DNA from 3 places in the Providencia sp. PROV200 genome. Region 3 is predicted to be linked to each of the others. Evidence: predicted binding sites of a transcription regulator. Region 3 holds the regulator's gene; each other region holds the start of a gene.
What was found. The regulator PhoB, encoded in region 3, activates phosphate uptake and scavenging genes when phosphate is short. The targets are predictions, from matches to a motif close to CTGTCATAAAACTGNCNNAT.

Region 1: a site for PhoB is predicted at 4,339-4,358, ahead of serA (phosphoglycerate dehydrogenase). Genes of this name have one in related genera too.
Region 2: a site for PhoB is predicted at 5,320-5,339, ahead of phoA (alkaline phosphatase). Genes of this name have one in related genera too.

The regions. Positions count from the first base shown of each region.
Region 1 covers NZ_CP096307.1:2,919,078-2,925,607, forward strand. Annotated here, with positions in the region: gene pepP (Xaa-Pro aminopeptidase) at 1-785, opposite strand, end outside; gene M1E86_RS13475 (YecA family protein) at 975-1,553, opposite strand; gene zapA (cell division protein ZapA) at 1,693-2,022, shown strand; RNA gene ssrS (6S RNA) at 2,135-2,316, shown strand; gene M1E86_RS13490 (5-formyltetrahydrofolate cyclo-ligase) at 2,436-3,029, shown strand; gene serA (phosphoglycerate dehydrogenase) at 3,068-4,318, opposite strand; gene rpiA (ribose-5-phosphate isomerase RpiA) at 4,764-5,426, opposite strand; gene M1E86_RS13505 (LysR family transcriptional regulator ArgP) at 5,630-6,530, shown strand, end outside.
Region 2 covers NZ_CP096307.1:703,818-710,347, reverse strand. Annotated here, with positions in the region: gene M1E86_RS03055 (BCCT family transporter) at 1-32, shown strand, start outside; gene rimI (ribosomal protein S18-alanine N-acetyltransferase) at 123-572, opposite strand; gene M1E86_RS03045 (DNA polymerase III subunit psi) at 541-951, opposite strand; gene rsmC (16S rRNA (guanine(1207)-N(2))-methyltransferase RsmC) at 1,086-2,099, shown strand; tRNA gene M1E86_RS03035 (tRNA-Leu) at 2,293-2,378, shown strand; tRNA gene M1E86_RS03030 (tRNA-Leu) at 2,427-2,512, shown strand; gene M1E86_RS03025 (DUF1435 family protein) at 2,699-2,953, opposite strand; gene M1E86_RS03020 (GNAT family N-acetyltransferase) at 3,072-3,599, opposite strand; gene phoA (alkaline phosphatase) at 3,805-5,244, opposite strand; gene M1E86_RS03010 (alpha/beta hydrolase-fold protein) at 5,426-6,530, opposite strand, start outside.
Region 3 covers NZ_CP096307.1:825,986-832,515, forward strand. Annotated here, with positions in the region: gene M1E86_RS03520 (AAA family ATPase) at 1-3,149, opposite strand, end outside; gene sbcD (exonuclease subunit SbcD) at 3,151-4,365, opposite strand; gene phoB (phosphate regulon transcriptional regulator PhoB) at 4,651-5,340, shown strand; gene phoR (phosphate regulon sensor histidine kinase PhoR) at 5,364-6,530, shown strand, end outside.

The sequences.
Region 1 (6,530 bases), 2.1 Mb from region 3:
TCTGCACCCGCATCAATTAACACGAGTTCGCCATCTTTCATTAGGCTCTCATTTTCGGTGTAGTGCAAAATACAGGCATTTTCACCACTACCCACAATGGAGTTATATGAAGGGAAACGTGCACCATGGCGAGTAAATTCATGTTCTAACTCACCACAAAGCTGGTATTCATACATATTCGGCCGGCAAGTTTCCATTGCTCTGACGTGTGCTAGAGCAGAAATTCGCCCAGCCATACGCAGGGTATTAATTTCTTCTTCCGACTTAAATAAGCGCATTTCATGGACAATCGGCCGCCAATCAACCAATGTTTGTGGCGCGCGTAAGTTACGACGGCTACCTTTACGTAGAATATCTAAGGCATCAAATACCAATTTATCGGCATAGGCAAACTCACCTTGTGCATGATAAACCACGTCGAGGCCATTCAGTAATTGATAAAGTTGCTCTTCTATTTCATTGAAAGGTAACGCTTTATCAATACCTAATTTTTCAGGTGCGGCGTCTTGCCCAAGGCGGCGACCAAACCAAATCTCAGCGGTTAAATCACGAACACGGTTAAAAAGAACAGTATGGCTATGTTTCTCATCGCTTTTAATCAGGACTAATACGGCTTCAGGCTCACTAAACCCCGTTAAATACAGAAAGTCGCTATGTTGACGATACGGGTATTCGCAATCCGCATTACGTTGCGCTGGAGGCGCTGAGAAAATAATTGCTGCACTGCCTGATTGCATTTGAGCCAATAATGCATTGCGACGAGAAATAAATTCCTGTTTATTCATACCGTTTTTGCCTTATTATCAGAATAATTAGATTGCTGAATATATTGTTTGTGTTTAATCAATCACATACAACATATACTGGCGACATGACTTAAATCTGGATACACCTCGTTTTCAAGCACTTAGTTTATCAATAATAAAGTATTGATTGATTAAGTTAAGTGCTTTGAAAATTCATATTGATAGAAACTAATGAAGAACCGGTTTATCATTTTCTACAGCTGTAGGGCCTTTAGTCGGCTCAATCAACGCAATGTAACATAATTGCACTGCCACCCTGACATACTCAACTACTTCTTCTAACGCTTGCTCAAGTTCTTCTTGGTCTTCGTCTTCGTCATAACCAAGCATACCAATATTGCGTAAATCTGTGATAACTTCGCTTATCTCTTTTTTATCAGCCAGTTTCGGTTGTGTAACCCCCATACCTAATAAAAAGTGATTAACCCAACCCGCCAACGCATCAGCATGGTCAAAAATAGACGCTTCTTCGCTAGGAAATAGCAGGGTAAATGCAAATTCGCTATCATCAAGTGCGTCAAATGTGGTATCGAAGAGCTCTCGTAATGGCTGCGAAACCGTTTGTGGGAACGCTAAGCCATCGTTAGCAAGGTCATGGACCAACGTTTGCCAGCTATGGTCACGGCCCCCACCACAGATCAACCCGGTTATTAGACCATGGATCTCCGCAGCAGTAAGTGCGATTGAGTGCTGTTGTAGCAATTTGTCCAGTGATTCATAGTTTGGTAAAGATTTTTGTATAGACATCTGAATTCGTCATGTTAGCTTATGATTCGTGATATGCTACCATCAAGGATAGCCGCTAGACCAGTATGCTTTTGTCTTATCTATTAATTGCGCCAAATATGATGTATTTACGGCGAGTATTATTCAGTATGGAGGTATAATGTCCGCACAACCTGTCGACATCCAGATTTTCGGGCGCTCAATGCGAGTCAATTGCCCAGCAGAACAAAAAGAGGCCCTTCTTGAGTCGGCTAAAGAATTAGAACAACGCTTGCAAAATCTAAAAGATAGAAGCGGTGTGACCAACACGGAACAACTTATTTTTATTGTAGCATTGAACGTCTGTCACGAATTAGCACAAGAAAAGACAAAAACGCGTGATTATGCTTATAATATGGAAGAGAAAATAAAAATGTTGCAGCACACAATCGAACAAGCGTTGCACGATCAGGTGAAAATTACTGAGAGGCAGGTATTGCCCCTAGAGTAAATCTGCTTATTAATCAGACACTAGTAGAAAAAAAATATACAAAATTAAGGTTGCATTTTAAATCTAGTTTCGTACAATGAAATCACTGAGTAACGATAAGTTCTCAAACCAAATTTCTCTGAGATGCGCGTGAGTGGGCGAGTCCCCTGAGCCGATATTTCAACTAAATAGAATGTGGTTATGGCGCTGGTGAGCATGCCTGATTCGCTCAGGAAGCCTAAAGGTTGCTAAACTGCGTTCACCTTGAACCAAGGGTTCAAGGGTTACAGCCTACAACGGCATCTTGGAGACCCTCAATTAAGTTCCTGCTTATTTTTCATTTGTTTTCTACATAACTTACCATCTTGCGATATACTCTAAGTAATATAATTACTGGGTTAACTGTTTTTATCGTATTTATAACAGGTTATCACATGCAAGATTCTCTCTCGACACAACGCCAGCTGGTACGTCAAGCTATCCGTCAGGCACGCCGCCAACTAAGCCTTGAACAACAACAGAGTGCCGCTGAGCAACTCATGCATAATGCATTAAGCCACCCGAAAATTGCACAAGCCAACACGATTGCTTTGTTTCTTTCTTTTGATGGGGAAATTGACACCAAACCGCTCATTCATGCGCTATGGGCCCAAGACAAACAAATCTATCTCCCTGTTTTACACCCTTTTAGTCGCCACCATTTATTATTTCTTCACTATCGCCCAGACAGCCAACTCGTTAAAAACCGATTTAATATTGATGAGCCACCACTGGATGTCAGAAATGTGCTACCCCTTGAGAAATTAGATATCATGCTTATCCCATTAGTGGCATTTGATACTCAAGGGCAACGGTTAGGGATGGGAGGTGGGTTCTACGATAGGACTCTTGCAAATTGGCAACAAACTGGGTTTTATCCCATTGGCCTTGCCCATAATTGCCAGCAAGTAGAAAAACTCCCTGTCGCGCACTGGGATATTCCGTTACCCGAAATTATTACGCCGCAAAAAATATGGCGCTGGTCATAAATACCCGCGCCATCATTTCACACCATTTTTAGCGTAACTTAGAACAGTAAACGCGCGCGAATGGTTCCAGGCAAATCTTTTAATTTCTGGAGTGCTTCATCTGTTTGGTTTGGCGTTTGCATTAATACGTCAATAACCACATAACCTACGTTGCCTGATGTACGTAAATACTGGCCAACAACGTTAATGTTATTTTCAGTGAAGACTTGGTTGATGCTATTCAAAATACCAGGGCGGTTTTCATGAATATGCAAGAAACGGTTTGTGTCTTCAGTATGAACTGGCAGAGAAACCTCTGGGAAGTTAACCGCCGATAATGTTGAACCGTTATCTGAATACTTAGCCAGTTTACTTGCCACTTCTAACCCAATGTTTTCTTGAGCTTCTTCTGTAGAGCCCCCAATGTGCGGTGTTAAAATCACATTGTCGAACTTAATCAATTCAGAGATAAATGGGTCATTAGGGTCATTGTTCGCAGCGGGTTCACTTGGGAAGACATCCACCGCAGCACCTGATAAATGCTTGGTTTCTAACGCAGCGGCCAGTGAAGGAATATCCACGACTGTTCCACGTGATGCGTTAATGAATATAGAGCCAGGCTTCATACGATCGAATTGTTCTTTAGCAAACATATTCTTCGTACTTGGGGTTTCAGGCACATGTAAGCTAACCACATCACTCATATTCAGCAGTTCAGTTAAAGAGCGAACTTGAGTTGCGTTACCTAAAGGGAGTTTGTTTTCAATATCATAGAAGAAAACATTCATACCGATACCTTCAGCTAAGATCCCTAACTGAGTACCAATGTGACCATATCCAACAATCCCAAGGCGCTTACCACGCGCTTCAAAACAGCCTTTAGCTTGTTTTTCCCAAATACCGCGGTGTGCTTGCATATTGGCTTCAGGAATACGACGTAGTAAAAGTAATAATTGGCCTAATACCATTTCTGCAACGGAACGTGTATTCGAAAATGGTGCGTTAAATACAGGGATACCACGTTTTGCCGCAGCATCTAAATCAACTTGGTTGGTTCCAATACAAAAACAACCTACTGCAACGAGTTTTTCTGCTGCAGCGAAAATTTCTTCAGTAAGATGAGTACGGGAACGGATACCTACAAAACGTGCATCTTTAATCGCTTCTTTTAATTCTTCGTCGGATAACGCACTTTTGTGATATTCAATATTGGTGTAGCCTGCGGCTTTTAAGTTATCAACCGCACTTTGGTGCACACCTTCTAGCAGTAAAAATTTAATTTTGTCTTTTTGCAAAGATACCTTAACCATTTCCCTACCCTATCGTGAACGTACTTAAGATTTATAACAGATGAACCCATGTGTTTGCCTAACATAGCTCAAGAGAGATGACATTCATCTACCTTGAGCTATGAAGCGTATACCAACATAGCAAAAAATAGCGTAGTAGCAATACAACCGTTTGCTTGATGGATGCTAAAAAGCGCGAAGAAAAAGAAGTTAAATGGTAGAAAATCAGGGGCGATAACACAAAATAAGGATTTTTCCTGCACAATGCCTATTTGTGTGAGATATATCACCAAAATAGCTGGGTATTAAAAAAAATAAAATAAATTTTAAATTGATGATATTTATAAAACTGGTTAATTAATTTAGCTTCTATCTATGCATAAACTAATGTCAAAATATCAGTAAGACAAATAAGCCAGCGAGTATAACGCCGCTGGCTTATTGGAATAATTAAATATGATATCGATTATAGCTTGATGGTTTTCACACCTTCGTTTGCAGTCCCCATCAAAACAACATCAGCACCGCGATTGGCGAATAACCCAACGGTTACAACCCCCGCAATCCCATTAATCGTATTTTCTAATGCCACAGGGTCAACGATATTTAAATTATGGACATCTAAAATCACATTGCCGTTATCAGTAATCACATTTTGACGGTACTCTGGCGTACCCCCCAATTTGACCAGTTCACGTGCCACATAGCTACGCGCCATTGGGATCACTTCGACGGGTAGTGGAAATTTACCTAACACATCAACTAGCTTAGACTCATCAACAATACAGACAAAGGTTTTTGCAATTGCTGAAACAATTTTTTCACGTGTTAAAGCCGCACCACCGCCTTTGATCATATTCATGTGATGGTCAACTTCATCAGCACCATCAACATAAACATCTAATGAATCCACTTCATTACAATCAAATACTGTAATTCCCAGTGATTTTAGTTTTTGAGTTGATGCTTCTGAGCTTGATACCGCACCTTCTATTTGACCTTTCATTGTCGCTAATGCATCAATGAAGTGTGAAGCCGTTGACCCCGTTCCAACACCAACAATAGTGCCCGGTTTTACATAATCAAGTGCAGCCCAACCTACCGCTTTTTTTAATTCATCCTGAGTCATACTCATGCCTTTTAAGATTTAATTGAGTCGTGATTAAGGTTATTAAACACTAGTATATACCGGACACCCAATAAGTTGCAGCTTTGTTCGCTGTATTTATGTCACGGTTCTTGGGATTTGCACCACAACGATAATATTTTTAAGTGTTGCGTGTAAAAATATGGCATAGTGCTTAATAGAATAACAACAAGGAGATTTTTTTGATGAAGCGCCCTGACTATCGCGCATTACAAGCACTGGATGCCGTTATCCGTGAACGCGGCTTTGAGCGCGCGGCTCAAAAGCTCTGCATCACGCAGTCTGCTGTGTCTCAACGCATAAAGCAGTTAGAAAACCTATTTGGGCAACCTCTGCTGGTACGTACCGTTCCGCCACATCCAACTGAACAAGGGCAAAAACTGCTAGCACTGCTTCATCAAGTCGAACTGTTAGAAGAGCAATGGTTAGGGGATGAAAATAGTGGCTCAACCCCTTTGTTACTGTCACTTGCCGTCAACGCCGACAGCTTGGCAACTTGGTTTCTCCCAGCCCTAAACCCTGTATTAGGCAATAGCCCTATTCGCCTAAATATTCAGGTTGAAGATGAAACACGAACCCAAGAACGCTTAAGACGCGGTGAAGTGGTCGGCGCTATCAGTATTCAGCCCCAAGCCTTACCGGGTTGTTTAGTCGATAAACTTGGCGCCCTAGACTATATTTTTGTGGCCTCACCAGACTTCGCTGCGAAATACTTCCCAGATGGCGTGACTCGCTCTTCGTTACTAAAAGCCCCTGCAGTTGCTTTCGACCATTTAGACGATATGCACCAAGCCTTCGTACAACAAAACTTTGGTTTATCGCCCGGCAGTGTTCCATGTCATATCGTGAACTCCTCTGAGGCCTTTGTACAGTTAGCAAAACAGGGCTCTACCTGCTGTATGATCCCACATTTGCAGATAGCAAGTGAATTAGCGAATGGTGAGTTGGTTGATTTAACCCCAGGGTTATGTCAAAGACGGATGCTTTACTGGCACCGCTTTGCACCTGAAAGCCGCACAATGAAAAAGGTGACTGACGCCCTATTAAAAACGGGGCGCCAGATGTTAAAACAAGAAGATGAGCCCG
Region 2 (6,530 bases), 120 kb from region 3:
ATAAACCTATTCTTCCTGAAATTGAAAAATAGTCGTCCATAAAAACACAAAACCCCAATATGTTATGACGCATATTGGGGTTTTAACTATATTAGTAATAAATTATTTGTTACTTAAATTTATTAATCAGAAAATAGCGTCAAAGCAAGAACTAAAGCATCTTCTCTACCTTTTTTAGCTGGATAGTAATCTTTACGTACCGTCACTTGGTGAAAACCCAGCTTATCATATAGATGCAAAGCAGATGCATTTGATTCCCTAACCTCTAGCCATAACGTGAGAATGCCTTTCTTTACGAGTTCTTCAATGAGCTGTTCTAACAACAAGCGGCCATAGCCTTTCCCTTGGTAATCAGGGTGTATGGCAATATTAAATAAGGTCGCTTCATCAAGAACATACTGTGTTATTGCATAACCAACAATTTGATTATTAACAGATATTTTTATGTTATGGTACTTTTCCCCTTGGTTCCCATAAAAAACACGCTCAGTCCATGGAAAATCATGGCTCAATTTCTCAATTAAGTACGCAGTCGCGAGATCAGATTGCTTTAGTGTTGAAATTTTCATCATATTGATAAATTTGTTTCCATAGTGCCTGTTTAGCGCTACAGCTTGTACTTAGCTCAGACAAAACAGGTGAAGTAAATATGATTTTTGAACCTTCAGGCTGAATTTCATCACCTAATACCCAACATGGTGTTATTATTGGTGTTGGGATTAAACCTAATTGCTCTGAATTTACACAAACCACATCATCCTGTGCAATATTCATGGAAAGAAAAATATCTTTTAGCAATTGGCTATTTAAATCAAGGTTCTCATCAGTAATAATAATAAGCTTAGTCGACGCTGGGATCCTCACACCACGCTCACCACGTAACACGGCAGGATTTCTCACCATCCATTGAGTGATCCCCAGTTGTTCTAAAAGCCTGTCACGTCGTGTCATTTGATTTTCCAGTCGCAATTTTACAACCACATCTTATCAAAGGGGATCAATAGCGCCAACAGAGCAATGCTATTTCTCTTATCTTTGGTAAGATGTCATCGGTTTTTTTTATTATTTTAGGAGATTGACAGAATATGTCATTACTGACACCTGCCAGCGAAGTTATTCAACGCCATCTCGAACATTTTACAGATCGTCATGTCATTTTGGCCGGTGACATTCAGGATGAGCTCGCTGCAACCTTAGAAGCGGCTAGTGTTCGTGTCATCACCAACCAGTATCACCACTGGCAGCGTTTACAGCCGTTAATGGGAGATATGGCGTTATTCTCTGCCACTACGCCCGCGGAATTTATCCAGCCTTGCGATACTCTCATTTATTTTTGGCAAAAAAACAAGCAAGAAGCCTGTTTCCAGCTCGATGACCTTTGTACTCATCTTGCTGCGGGTAGCCAAATTTTTATCGTCGGTGAGAATCGCAGTGGTGTTAAAAGCGCCGAATCCATTATGGAAGGGATCGCTAGCTTACAAAAAATTGACTCAGCACGCCGCTGTGGCTTGTACTATGGTGAATTAGAACAACCGACAACCTTTGATATTGCTCGCTGGTGGCGTCATTATCAGATTGATAATGTTAGAATTAACGCACTGCCAGGGGTATTTAGCCATAATGAGCTTGATATCGGTAGTGACCTACTATTATCAACATTAACCGATCCAATGAGTGGTGATCTGCTTGATCTCGCTTGCGGTAACGGGGTGATTGCCGCGGTGATCGGCTCACAAAATCCAGAGATCAAACTTACCTTAAGTGATGTCAGTGCGTCTGCACTAGATTCCGCAGCATCCACTCTTGAAGCCAATAAACTGACTGGTAAAGTCATCGCTAGTGACGCCTACTCAGATATTAACGATAAGTTTGATTGGATTATTTCTAACCCACCATTCCATGATGGCCTAAACACCAGTTATCGAGCGGTTGAAAATATGATTTATCAAGCCCCTAAATACCTGAAAAAAGGGGGCCGCTTGCGGATCGTCGCGAATGCTTTCTTACCGTATCCTGATTTACTCGATAAAGCATTTGGTAGCCATGAAGTACTCGCCAAAACGGGGAAATTTAAGGTTTACCAAGCAGTTAAACGCTAATTCACTCATCCAAATTAGACTAAAATACAATTTTTCGTCCTGCTCAATGGCCAGTGACCCATCACCGGCCATTTTTTCATCAATCAAAAAATACTTCATAAAAAAATTATTGACGTTCGTCGAAATTAGCCTAAAATCCGCACCACATTATTGCTGGTGAAAGGCATTGATGGCCAAAGTTTAGTTAGGTATTGCGAGGGTGGCGGAATTGGTAGACGCGCTAGCTTCAGGTGTTAGTGTCCTATGGACGTGGGGGTTCAAGTCCCCCCTTTCGCACCACTAAAACTTTGTACAAAACACAATATGTAGTATTGACGAGACAGTATTGCGAGGGTGGCGGAATTGGTAGACGCGCTAGCTTCAGGTGTTAGTGTCCTTCGGACGTGGGGGTTCAAGTCCCCCCTTTCGCACCACTGGTCAGTCATTTTATAATATCCTGCCCATTCGGCCTTTCCTGTACTACTAATGCTGTCTTATTTGCCTATTTACTATAAAACAATAGTAAATCATTTAAATAAACCGCTATATTGAATACCTTTAATTATCAATATCTTTCGATACCACTTTCTTCTGTTCTATTTAATTATTAAATTATAAAGCTACCTTTGTAGTACAAAGGCCATCAGAAAACATGCGAGCGAAATCACAGCGGGGATAATCAATAAGCGGCGAGAACCACGGTTGAACAACATCCCTGCGGTTGCGACCATCATGACAATCATAATGATTTTTATATTATCCAAGCCCATATTATTGAGTACGTAAGCAATGCTCAACAATATCACAGCAAAGACACCCCAAAGGCCAGCGCCTATACGCTTTAAACCTGTGGTTTTTGATATGCTAGTTGGCATAGTGATCTCACCCTTAAATGATAATGATTATCAATCATATCTAGTTTTTAGTAAATTTCAATGCTTTTTTATTCCACCCTCCTATAAATTAACACTTATTTTACAAAATAAAAACTCACTAAAATAGATAAATAAAGTGAATATCTTCAGGCTCTAATGCAAATAATTCAGGGTCAGGTTGTGCAATTAAAGTACAGCCTAGATGTTGATAAAAATGCACGGTATTTTCTGAAGGCGTCGCAGAAATATATAAGCCTTTTGCCCCTTTTTGTATCGCCATTTCAACACAGTGTTGGAATAACATTCCTGCCAAACCTTCTCCACGGTACGCGTGGCTCACATGCAAAAAAGATAATTGCAATAAATCTTTTTGCTCTCCCCGCCACACATTATCTAAACTTGCAGCAGCAATTAACTTGCCCAGCTCAAAAACCCCAAGAAATACCGCACCTTGGTCATAACTTTCCAACAAATGGGGGGTATAGGCTTCAGGCTCACCTTCTGGCCAACCTTTCATATCAAACCGTTGTTTGGATAGCACCAACTCGCCATTTTGATATAGATAAAGGTTTTCAATTAATTCAGTGCGGTCGATAGACCAAACAGATGGAATTTCCTCTCGTTGCAGTTCGCGAACTTCTCTCATTATGTCACTCTCATTATTTGTGCCTATGAATAAGCACATTTATTGTTATCTAATAAATCAGTTTTCAAGATAACGAATAAAAAAAGAAGTGCAAATATTTAATAATTTGATTGAGGAATGGTTGAAAGATAAGGAGAAAAAGAGCCATAAATAAAAAAATCCCCCGCGACATCCTATCGCGGAGAATTTTTACTACAGGGTTGGTTTATTGCTTCAATCCCATTGCATCGCGCATGGTAAAGAACAAATCAGTTTGGTCAGTTAGACCCATTACGTTTGCCGCATGTGGGCCATAAGCCGCCACACGTAACTGAGCACCAGTGTGCTCTTGAGAATCATCTTCTTCAGAGTTACCGTAATTCACGACCATCACGGAGCCGTCTTTCGTAATCAACGCTTGCGTTAAGCCCGTTGATTTTGTGCCTTCTGGTATAATTTGGCTTGAATGTGAATGGTCAGCAGTCACGATAACTAATGTATCACCATGCTTTTTAGCGAAATCTAAGCCGACTTGTACCGCTTGGTCGAGAGCAACTGTTTCACCAATTTGGCCACATGGGTTTGCTTTATGATCTTGCTTATCGATAGAAGCGCTTTCCACCTGTAAGAAGAAACCATTTGGATTGACTTCTAACAGCTCAATCGCTTTTTTCGTCATTTGAGCTAATGTTGGTGCATTCGGGTCTAACTTAGCATTCGGTTTACATTCTAACGGCGCATTGTTGATATTACCGTAATGAACCGCTTTCGGGCCTTCCCATGCAACAGTCATGTTGCCATCATGGAATAAGCCCAGGACAGGTTTATCTTGATTTGCAACTGTAATGCTATCTAATGACTTCGCATCACGTACAATATTGTACCCACGCTCAATTGCCTGTTGTTCCAACGTTTTACCTTTGTAGTCACCCGCCTTTGCTTCTTGCTTGAAGCTCTTAGCACCACCACCAAGGGTGACATCAGGGCGAGTTACCAACAGTTGCTCTGAAATTGAACCACGACCGCCATTTTCTAGCGCGTTAGCCGCACATTTTTCTGTTGTTTCCTCAGGGCCATAACATTTACGCGCACTGACATGCGAAAACTGTGCAGCAGGTGTTGCATCTTGGATCTCGGAAGTCGTGACGTTCCCCGTCGCTTTACCATTACGTTTAGCTATCTCAATTAATGTTTCATGGTCGTTACCAAATACATCAATCCCCAATGCGCCATTGTAGGTTTTCACACCGGAAGACCACGCCGTGGCAGATGCGGCAGAGTCAGTCACATAGTCAGGTTTTTGTGTTTTTTTATCTAACGCATAATGGGTATATTGGCCAGTGATTGGCAGGGCATCAATACCTTTAAAGAACCCTGAAGCGCCTTCTGCATAGTTACGAGCAACGGTTATCTCAGAGTCACCCATACCATCACCAATAAATAGGATCACATTTTTGGCTTGGCCATTGTGAAGTGCTGCTTTCATGATATCAGTTTGTTCTGTCGCTAAACGACGCGCACCACCAAATTTGGTGATGTCGCCTTGCGCGGCACGATTTTCTGACACTGCATCATTTTTATCAGCTGCATAGGCAGGGACTGTACTCCCTAAAATTAAAGTACTTACCGTGACAGCTAAAAGGGATTTCATAAAATTACCAGTCATAACAGTTTCCTTGCCAATCAATAATGAAAAGAGAAAATGTGTATTTCAAATAATGACAGGCATGCTAAAGGAGCCAGATGACAGTTGAATGACGCTTTTATGGCGAAATGAAGACGTTTGTCATAAATGTGAAAAAGCAGCTAAATATCAGCTGCTTTTTGTGAATTAGCGTTATGGCGATTTACCATTGTGATACAAGTTGATTTGTTCCCTCATAAAGTGTTTCACACCAAGAAACGTAGTCGTGCCCACTAGGGAGCTCAATGGCATCAACTTGATAATTTTTATGTTTTAAAACATCGAATAACCGATAGTGGTTTTGAATAATTCCCCCCCAACTACCGCGTTGTTCGAATAAGCCAGCCTCAAGGAAAAAACGGATCGGTTGCGTTGGCATGATTTCGATTTCACGGATCAACCACTCAGGGTCTTTATCTTTTGGAGCCCACCAATAAGATCCTGACATACTAATAACATTACCAAAAATTTCAGGATGCTGTAACGCATTCCATGTCGCCCCAAGCCCTCCATAACTGGAACCTGCAATAATCGTATGGCTTGCTGGTGCTTGAATTCCCATTTTCGCTAATTCAGGCATGAGTTCATCCGCCAGCAACTGAGGAAACGCATCATTAGGAGGAAGTTCATCGCCACGGCGCGCTGAATTGATGCTATCGACAAACACAATGTTCATCGCTGGGAAACTCCCCTGCGCCATCCACTTATCAAAGAATTTATCCATTTGATAGTTTTGCAAGTAAATTTGCCCATCCAATAGCACCAATAACCCAGGGATTTCCATTGGTATATTAGGCCGATAAACCGTTATTTTTCTTTCATTTTTTAGCACTTCACTCGTTAACACAAATGTTTCTAAACGGCCTTTAACCTGCCAGTTTGCTACATCAGAGAAATGACATTGGCGTATATTCGGTACCAATGATAACAATGAAAAACGGTTATATTTATCTATGCTCAGAGAAGGAATAACGTGTGAATTATAGGGATCAGACTGCGCAGTGACTAAAATCGCCTTACGTTGAGCAAAACCGCCTTCAGGCACTGAAGGAATATCCGGTGCAATTTTATATTGCGATAACGTATCATTAGGAATGATAAAAGAGCGATACCAAATATCCGTTCCCGCCAAGTGAGCCATTCTTTCGTGATTACCAGATGGTGCCCCTAGAATATAAGCATTTGCTTTCGCGCCACGCCAAAGGAATGTCACCCGTTTTTGTCTATTTGAAAAATCTTCAACCAATGGCGTGCCTTGCGCGGTGACA
Region 3 (6,530 bases):
TCTATTTCTTGCAGTAAACCCTGCTGCTGGTGACGAAGTTGCTTATCTGTATTGAGCTGGTTAATTATCTGGCCTTGTTTCTGATTTATTTGCTTAATTTCTTCATCGAGTTGGGCAACAATTGTTTGTAATTGCGCTTCAGTCAGTGTCGCAAAATCAGTATTACGTTGTTGATTCAGTACTTCAATGGCCTGTACCCCCTCTTTATAACGCGTTTCACACTGTATGCGTGCTTGGTTAATACGTTGCTTTAGTGCTTCTAATTGTTGTTTTTCTTCATGGTTTATCAATGCCTCAAGGAAAGCGTGCTGGTCACGAAATGGGCTATCGGTAAGCGCTTGAGTAAACAGGGTATTCGCTTGTGTTTGTGCCTGTTTTGTTTTTTCGCTGGCATCAATGAGCGCTTGATAACTTCCATTCATTGATGCGATGGTTTTATCAGTCTCATTGAGTTGTTTGCTTAATTGTTCTTGAGCTTGGAAAAGCATAGCTTGTTTGTCATTCAATTGCTGAATAAATTGGTTGATAGTTAAGCCAGAAACCAGTGTTTTCCGTCGCGCTATTCTTTGCTCTAAATCTAACTCAATTTGCTTAAGGCGATTTCTTTCTTGCTCAATTTGTTGAGTGAGAATGTTGAGTTGTTCTGACTCAGCTTTTAATGTGGCTTTATTGACTTCAATTTGTTGGCTAAGTGTCTGCGCCATCACTTTTTGGTTGTTGAAGTGCTCACTGCGTTGGGTGAGCTCGCTAATCCATTCATCGAACTTGTCTTTATCTGGTACATTTAAGTTAAATGGCGTGAGAGTGGATTGCCATTTATCTAACTGTATCTGTTTACGCTGTTGGAATTGGTTATATTCTTTTTGGAGCTCATCAAGTTGTTGTGTTTGGTTTTTTAAACGCTCTTCAATTAATGACAAATCAGATTGCCACTGGGTAAAGCCTGCTTGTTGCTCGTGTAGTTGATATTTAGCTTGCTGATATTCGCGCTCTAGCACTGTCATATCAGCAACTATTTTCTGTTGTGTAGCTAACTGTTCCGTTAATTGATTAACGAAAAGTGTGACGGCAGGTTCATTTTGGGCTAATTCAGGTGTGAGTGCTTGCTCACATGTTTTTTGCCACTGTTGGTTAAAGGTATCAAGTTGTTCATTGATTTGCTGCTGTTGCTGTAAATTTTCGTTTTTGCGTTGTTTTTGTGTGTGAAGTTGTGATTCTAACTGAGTTTGTTGTTGCTTTAATTGGTCGAGTTTATTTGTAAGCTCAATAAGTTGTTGCTGTGTTTCACTGAGGTGAATTGATTGATAATCGTTAACGGCAGGGTGCTCTGTTGCTCCGCATAATGGGCAGGGGTTACCCGCTATGAGTTGCTGACGTTCATGCTCTAGGCTAACAATTTTTTGTTCTAATTGTAATTTGTCATTGGTTAGTTTGATGAGTGGCGTCAATTCATTCATGCGCGTTAGGGCAATGCCCAACGTTTTTTGCGTGGTGGTGATATCTTGTGCTAATTCAACATTTTTCTGGGTCTGTTTTTGTTTCTGCGTTTGTGCGTTAAGGCATTGAGATAATATTAATGGCAATAATTTAGCATGTTGTAAGCGTGCTTGTAGCTGTTCAATGTGTTGATTGATGGCGTTAATGTCATGTTTTTCTTGGCTTTGTTTGTAGCTTTCTTCTAGTTTTTTGAATGTGACAGTGCTGTGTTCTAACTCGAGACGTTTTTGGGTTAAAGTTTCCGCTTTTTGCTGCTGTTGCCGCTGTAACTGTGCAACTTCATTTGAGGTACTTTGTTGTTTTTTATGCAAACTCGCCAGTTTGTCAGCTAATTCGAATATAAAATGGCCTTGTTGTTGCCAGCTGCCGATGTGCGCATTGAGCTCAGCGTCTTTTGGGTGTTCTTCAAGGAATAAATGGAGTTTCTTTAACTCAAGGTGCGCAGTGTGGATCTGACTTTGTGTCTCATCAACTAAGCGCTGCTTTTGCTGGAGCGTGATTTGTTGTTGTTCGATTTGCTGCGTAACTTCAGCTTGTTGCTGCTTTAATTGTGTAATTTGGTTATCCAGAGGCCTGACAGTTTCATCAATCAATTGATGTTGTTGCTTGGCAAAATCAAGGTGTTGTTGATACTCAGATTGTGATTTCAACAACTTTTCTTGCAGTGGGGCACGTTCAGCTTTCTGGGTCTGTAGGCTAAGTTTCAACTGTTGCTGTTTATTCGTGTACTCAGTGAGCTGTTGCTGTTGGCGCTCAACTTCTTGCCATAACGGGCGAAGCGACTCGGCAGGGGCGCTATCAGCCAATCTTTTCAACTGAGGCTGTGCGGCTTGGAACTCAAGCTCATTTTTTTTGAGTTCATCATCAAGTGACTGCATGCGTTGGGTGAGCTGGTGGTATTGTTGCCACCAATTGACGCCTTGTTGGTGGCGAGCCCGCTGTTGCTTGGTTTGAGTCTCTTGTTCAAGTAAATGATTTTGCTGTACTAATAACTCTTGGTGTTCTGCTTCAGTGAGTAAATTAATGCTTTGTGCCTTTGCCTTTAGCAAATCTAAGTCAATTTTGGCTTGCTTGTGTTGATTAAAAATATAAATTGATATTTGGCTATAAATTTCGGTTCCTGTTATTTCTTCAAGTAAATCAGCACGTTCTTTTTCAGTGGCATTTAAAAAAGCCGCGAAGTCCCCTTGAGAGAGTAAAATTGATTTAGTGAAGCGCTCATAATCCAGCCCAGTTATTTGCGCTATTAATTCTTTTATCTCTGTGATTTTTACGGCCAATATTTTTCCATCAGTAACCGTTGCAAGCTCCGCCTTAGGCTGTTGTAAATTGCCATCAGGTTTCCCTCCTGCTCGACGTTGGCTCCAAAAAGCACGATAAGCTTTGCCTTTGACTTCAAACTCTACCTCAGCAAGGCATTCCCCTGTGTGGCGAGTCATCAGTTCATTCTGTGCATTAGAAATAGTTTTTAAACGCGGTGTTCGGTGATAAAGCGCGAGGCAAATCGCATCCAATAAAGTGGTTTTTCCTGCACCTGTGGCTCCTGTGATGGCAAACAGGCCATTGCTCGCAAATGGCTCCTCAGTGAAATCAATTTTCCACTCACCCCGAAGAGAGTTAATATTTTTTAAACGTAAACTTAAAATCTTCATATTAACTTTCCTTGCTCATTTGTAATGCGTCATAAGATTGTTGAAATAGCTGCACTAGGCGCTGTTCACGCTCAGGATCCTCTAAAGACTCTTGGGCAAGGCGACGTAAAAAAACATCTTCTACAGTGAGCTCACTTAATGTTTCATTGGCCAAGGTTTGACTTTGTCCCTGTATTTGCTTGCGTGCACGGCGCAGTATCACAACTTCAACAGGGAGATCTTGTGTCAACGCTTCAATACGCTGTTGGATATCAGCGAGGTAATCTTGTGAAGCAACTTCAATATCTAACCAAACAGGTTTATCACCTCGGTAATCCTTCCATTCCTCTAATTGCTGTTCTATTTGGCTTAACGAGCCTTTAATGCTTTGCAATGGTTGAATAGTCGGGATGTCCAATGGAGTGATTTGAGTCAATTCACTTCCAGTAAATTCGACAAGGCAGACACTTTTTTGTTGCGCTGTTTCGTCAAAACTCAATGCAATCGGTGAGCCACAGTAGCGAATGTTTTCTTGTCCTCCAATTACTTGGGGACGGTGAATATGGCCAAGGGCAATATAATCAGCAGGGGGAAAAGCCCCAGAAGGAAACGCATCTAACGTACCAATATAAATATCTCGAACGGAGTCCGTTAAGGCTGCACCGACAACCGTTAAATGGCCAGTGGCAATAATTGGAATATCCAGCCCCAATGCGGTTCGCTGTTCTAGCGCGAGTTGGTAGCTGGCTTGGTAATGGGCATGAATAGCGGTTTGCAGCGAGAGTTGTTTATCTTCACTATTTTGCCCAGCGATACTGAGCTGGATATCTCGAGGACGTAAAAAAGGGATGGCACAGACTAAACCGATGGGTTGTGCCTGCTTATTTATTAAGGTAACGACATGCGGCTCACTTCCAGACGTAATGACTTGTGTATTCAAGTAACGAAGTAGAGCGCTTGATTCATTGAGCACAGAAACAGAATCGTGATTACCACTTAAAATCACCAGCTGGCAGCCTGTTTTTTGTAAATCAACAATAAATTTATTGTATAGTTCACGTGCATAGCTCGGTGGCGAACCAGTATCGAAGATGTCTCCTGCAACGATGACCGCATCAACTTGATGTAATTCCACTTGTTCAACAAGCCAGTTTAAGAAATGTTGGTGCTCAGGCGCACGGCTTTTGGTAAAAAAATACTGACCAAGATGCCAGTCTGAAGTATGAATAATGCGCATGAGTTATCAATTCCTATCATCAATAATGTGCATGAACGTTCGATAATTAAGTATACCTGATCCATACCTTTCGTTGAGGGATGTTTGCGACTTTATTACTCATTACTACGTTGTAGATTACTATGTTGCAGAACTATGTTGCGGAAATATTTCACTTAAATGACATTTAACCGCTAAAATAAAGATTAATATGAGTTTCACCCATTGATATTCATAATTCTGTCATAAAAGTGACGCATAATGCTTTCACATTTTAGATGTCTTCTTAATTTTACAGGAACAATCATGGCAAGACGCATTCTAGTTGTTGAAGATGAAGCGCCCATCCGAGAAATGGTTTGTTTTGTATTAGAACAGAATGGTTTTCAGCCTATTGAAGCTGATGATTATGACAGTGCGATTGCACAACTCGTAGACCCGTTACCTGACCTCGTCCTACTGGATTGGATGATCCCCGGTGGCTCAGGGATCCAAGTCATTAAACATATGAAGCGTGATAGTGCAACACGTGACGTTCCTGTCATGATGTTAACTGCACGAGGAGAAGAAGAAGACCGCGTAAAAGGTTTGGAAGTTGGCGCGGATGACTATCTTATTAAGCCATTTTCACCGAAAGAATTAATTGCTCGGGTAAAAGCAATCTTACGTCGTATCTCCCCAATGGCGACGGAAGACATTATTGAAATGAATGGGTTAACATTAGACCCTACCTCTCATCGTGTCACTAGCAATGAAATCCCTATTGATATGGGGCCAACTGAATATAAATTACTCCATTTCTTTATGACGCACCCTGAACGCGTATATAGTAGAGAACAGCTATTGAACTATGTATGGGGAGCCAATGTGTATGTGGAGGATCGAACTGTTGATGTCCATATTCGGCGGCTAAGAAAGGCACTAGAGACGGAAGGTCATGATAAAATGGTACAAACTGTACGTGGTACAGGCTATCGTTTTTCTGTCCGTTACTAAAAACCACAAAGGGAGAGCCATGCGTGCTTGAACGTTTATCGATTAAGCAGCTGATTTGGGGGCTGTTTTTATTTATCTTACCCGCTCTTATTTTATCGGTTTTTATTGGCCACCTCGCGTGGCTATTAGTGATATCGCTACTTGCCGCTCTGATATGGCATGGGTATAACCTGCTCAAGCTTTCTTACTGGTTATGGTTAGATAGAAGTATGCTTCCCCCTGAGGGCCGAGGTGGGTGGGAACCGATATTTTATGGTATCTACCAGATGCAACAGCGTAATCGAAAACGCCGTCGTGAATTAGGCCAGTTAATTAAACGGTTTCGTAGTGGTGCAGAGTCACTCCCTGATGCAGTGGTTATGATGACAACCGAAGGCAATATCTTTTGGTGTAATCGACATGCTCAGGCTTTACTCGGCTTTCGTTGGCCTGAAGATAATGGCCAACATATTTTTAATTTATTACGTTACCCAGATTTTAGCCGCTACTTCACCATTAAGCGTTATGACCAAGCGCTGACTATCGAGCTCAATAGTGGTGAAATCGTTGAGTTTCGTATTTTACCGTATACCGAAGGCCAGTTATTGATGGTTGCGCGGGATGTGACAGAAAAACGTCGTTTGGAAAAGGCGCGTAGGGACTTCTTTGCAAATGTGAGTCACGAATTACGGACGCCTCTTACGGTAATTCAAGGTTACCTTGAAGTGATGGACGATCAAGAAAACGTGACTGCGGTCAATAAAAAAGCATTGCATGTCATGCAAGAGCAAACGCATCGTATGGATAACTTAGTCAAACAGCTTTTGCAGTTATCGCGTATCGAAGTTGCTCCTCAAATTAACCTTGATGAGCAAGTGAATATCCCTGTCATTCTCAAAATGATTGAGCAAGAAGCGCTTAGTTTAAGCCAAGGGCGTCATCAATTTGAGTTTCATATTGATGAAAAATTGCGTGTTCATGGTAATGAAGAGCAATTACGTAGTGCAGTGGCAAACTTAGTCTATAACGCGATCAGCCATACGCCTGAAGGCACAAAAATTTGGGTTGATTGGCAGAGAAGCGGACAAGGGGCGCGTTTTAGTGTGAGAGATAACGGGCAAGGGATACCCGCAGAGCATATCTCTCGTTTAACGGAACGTTTTTATCGGGTAGATAAAGCACGTTCTCGCCAAGGCGGTGGAGGTACTGGA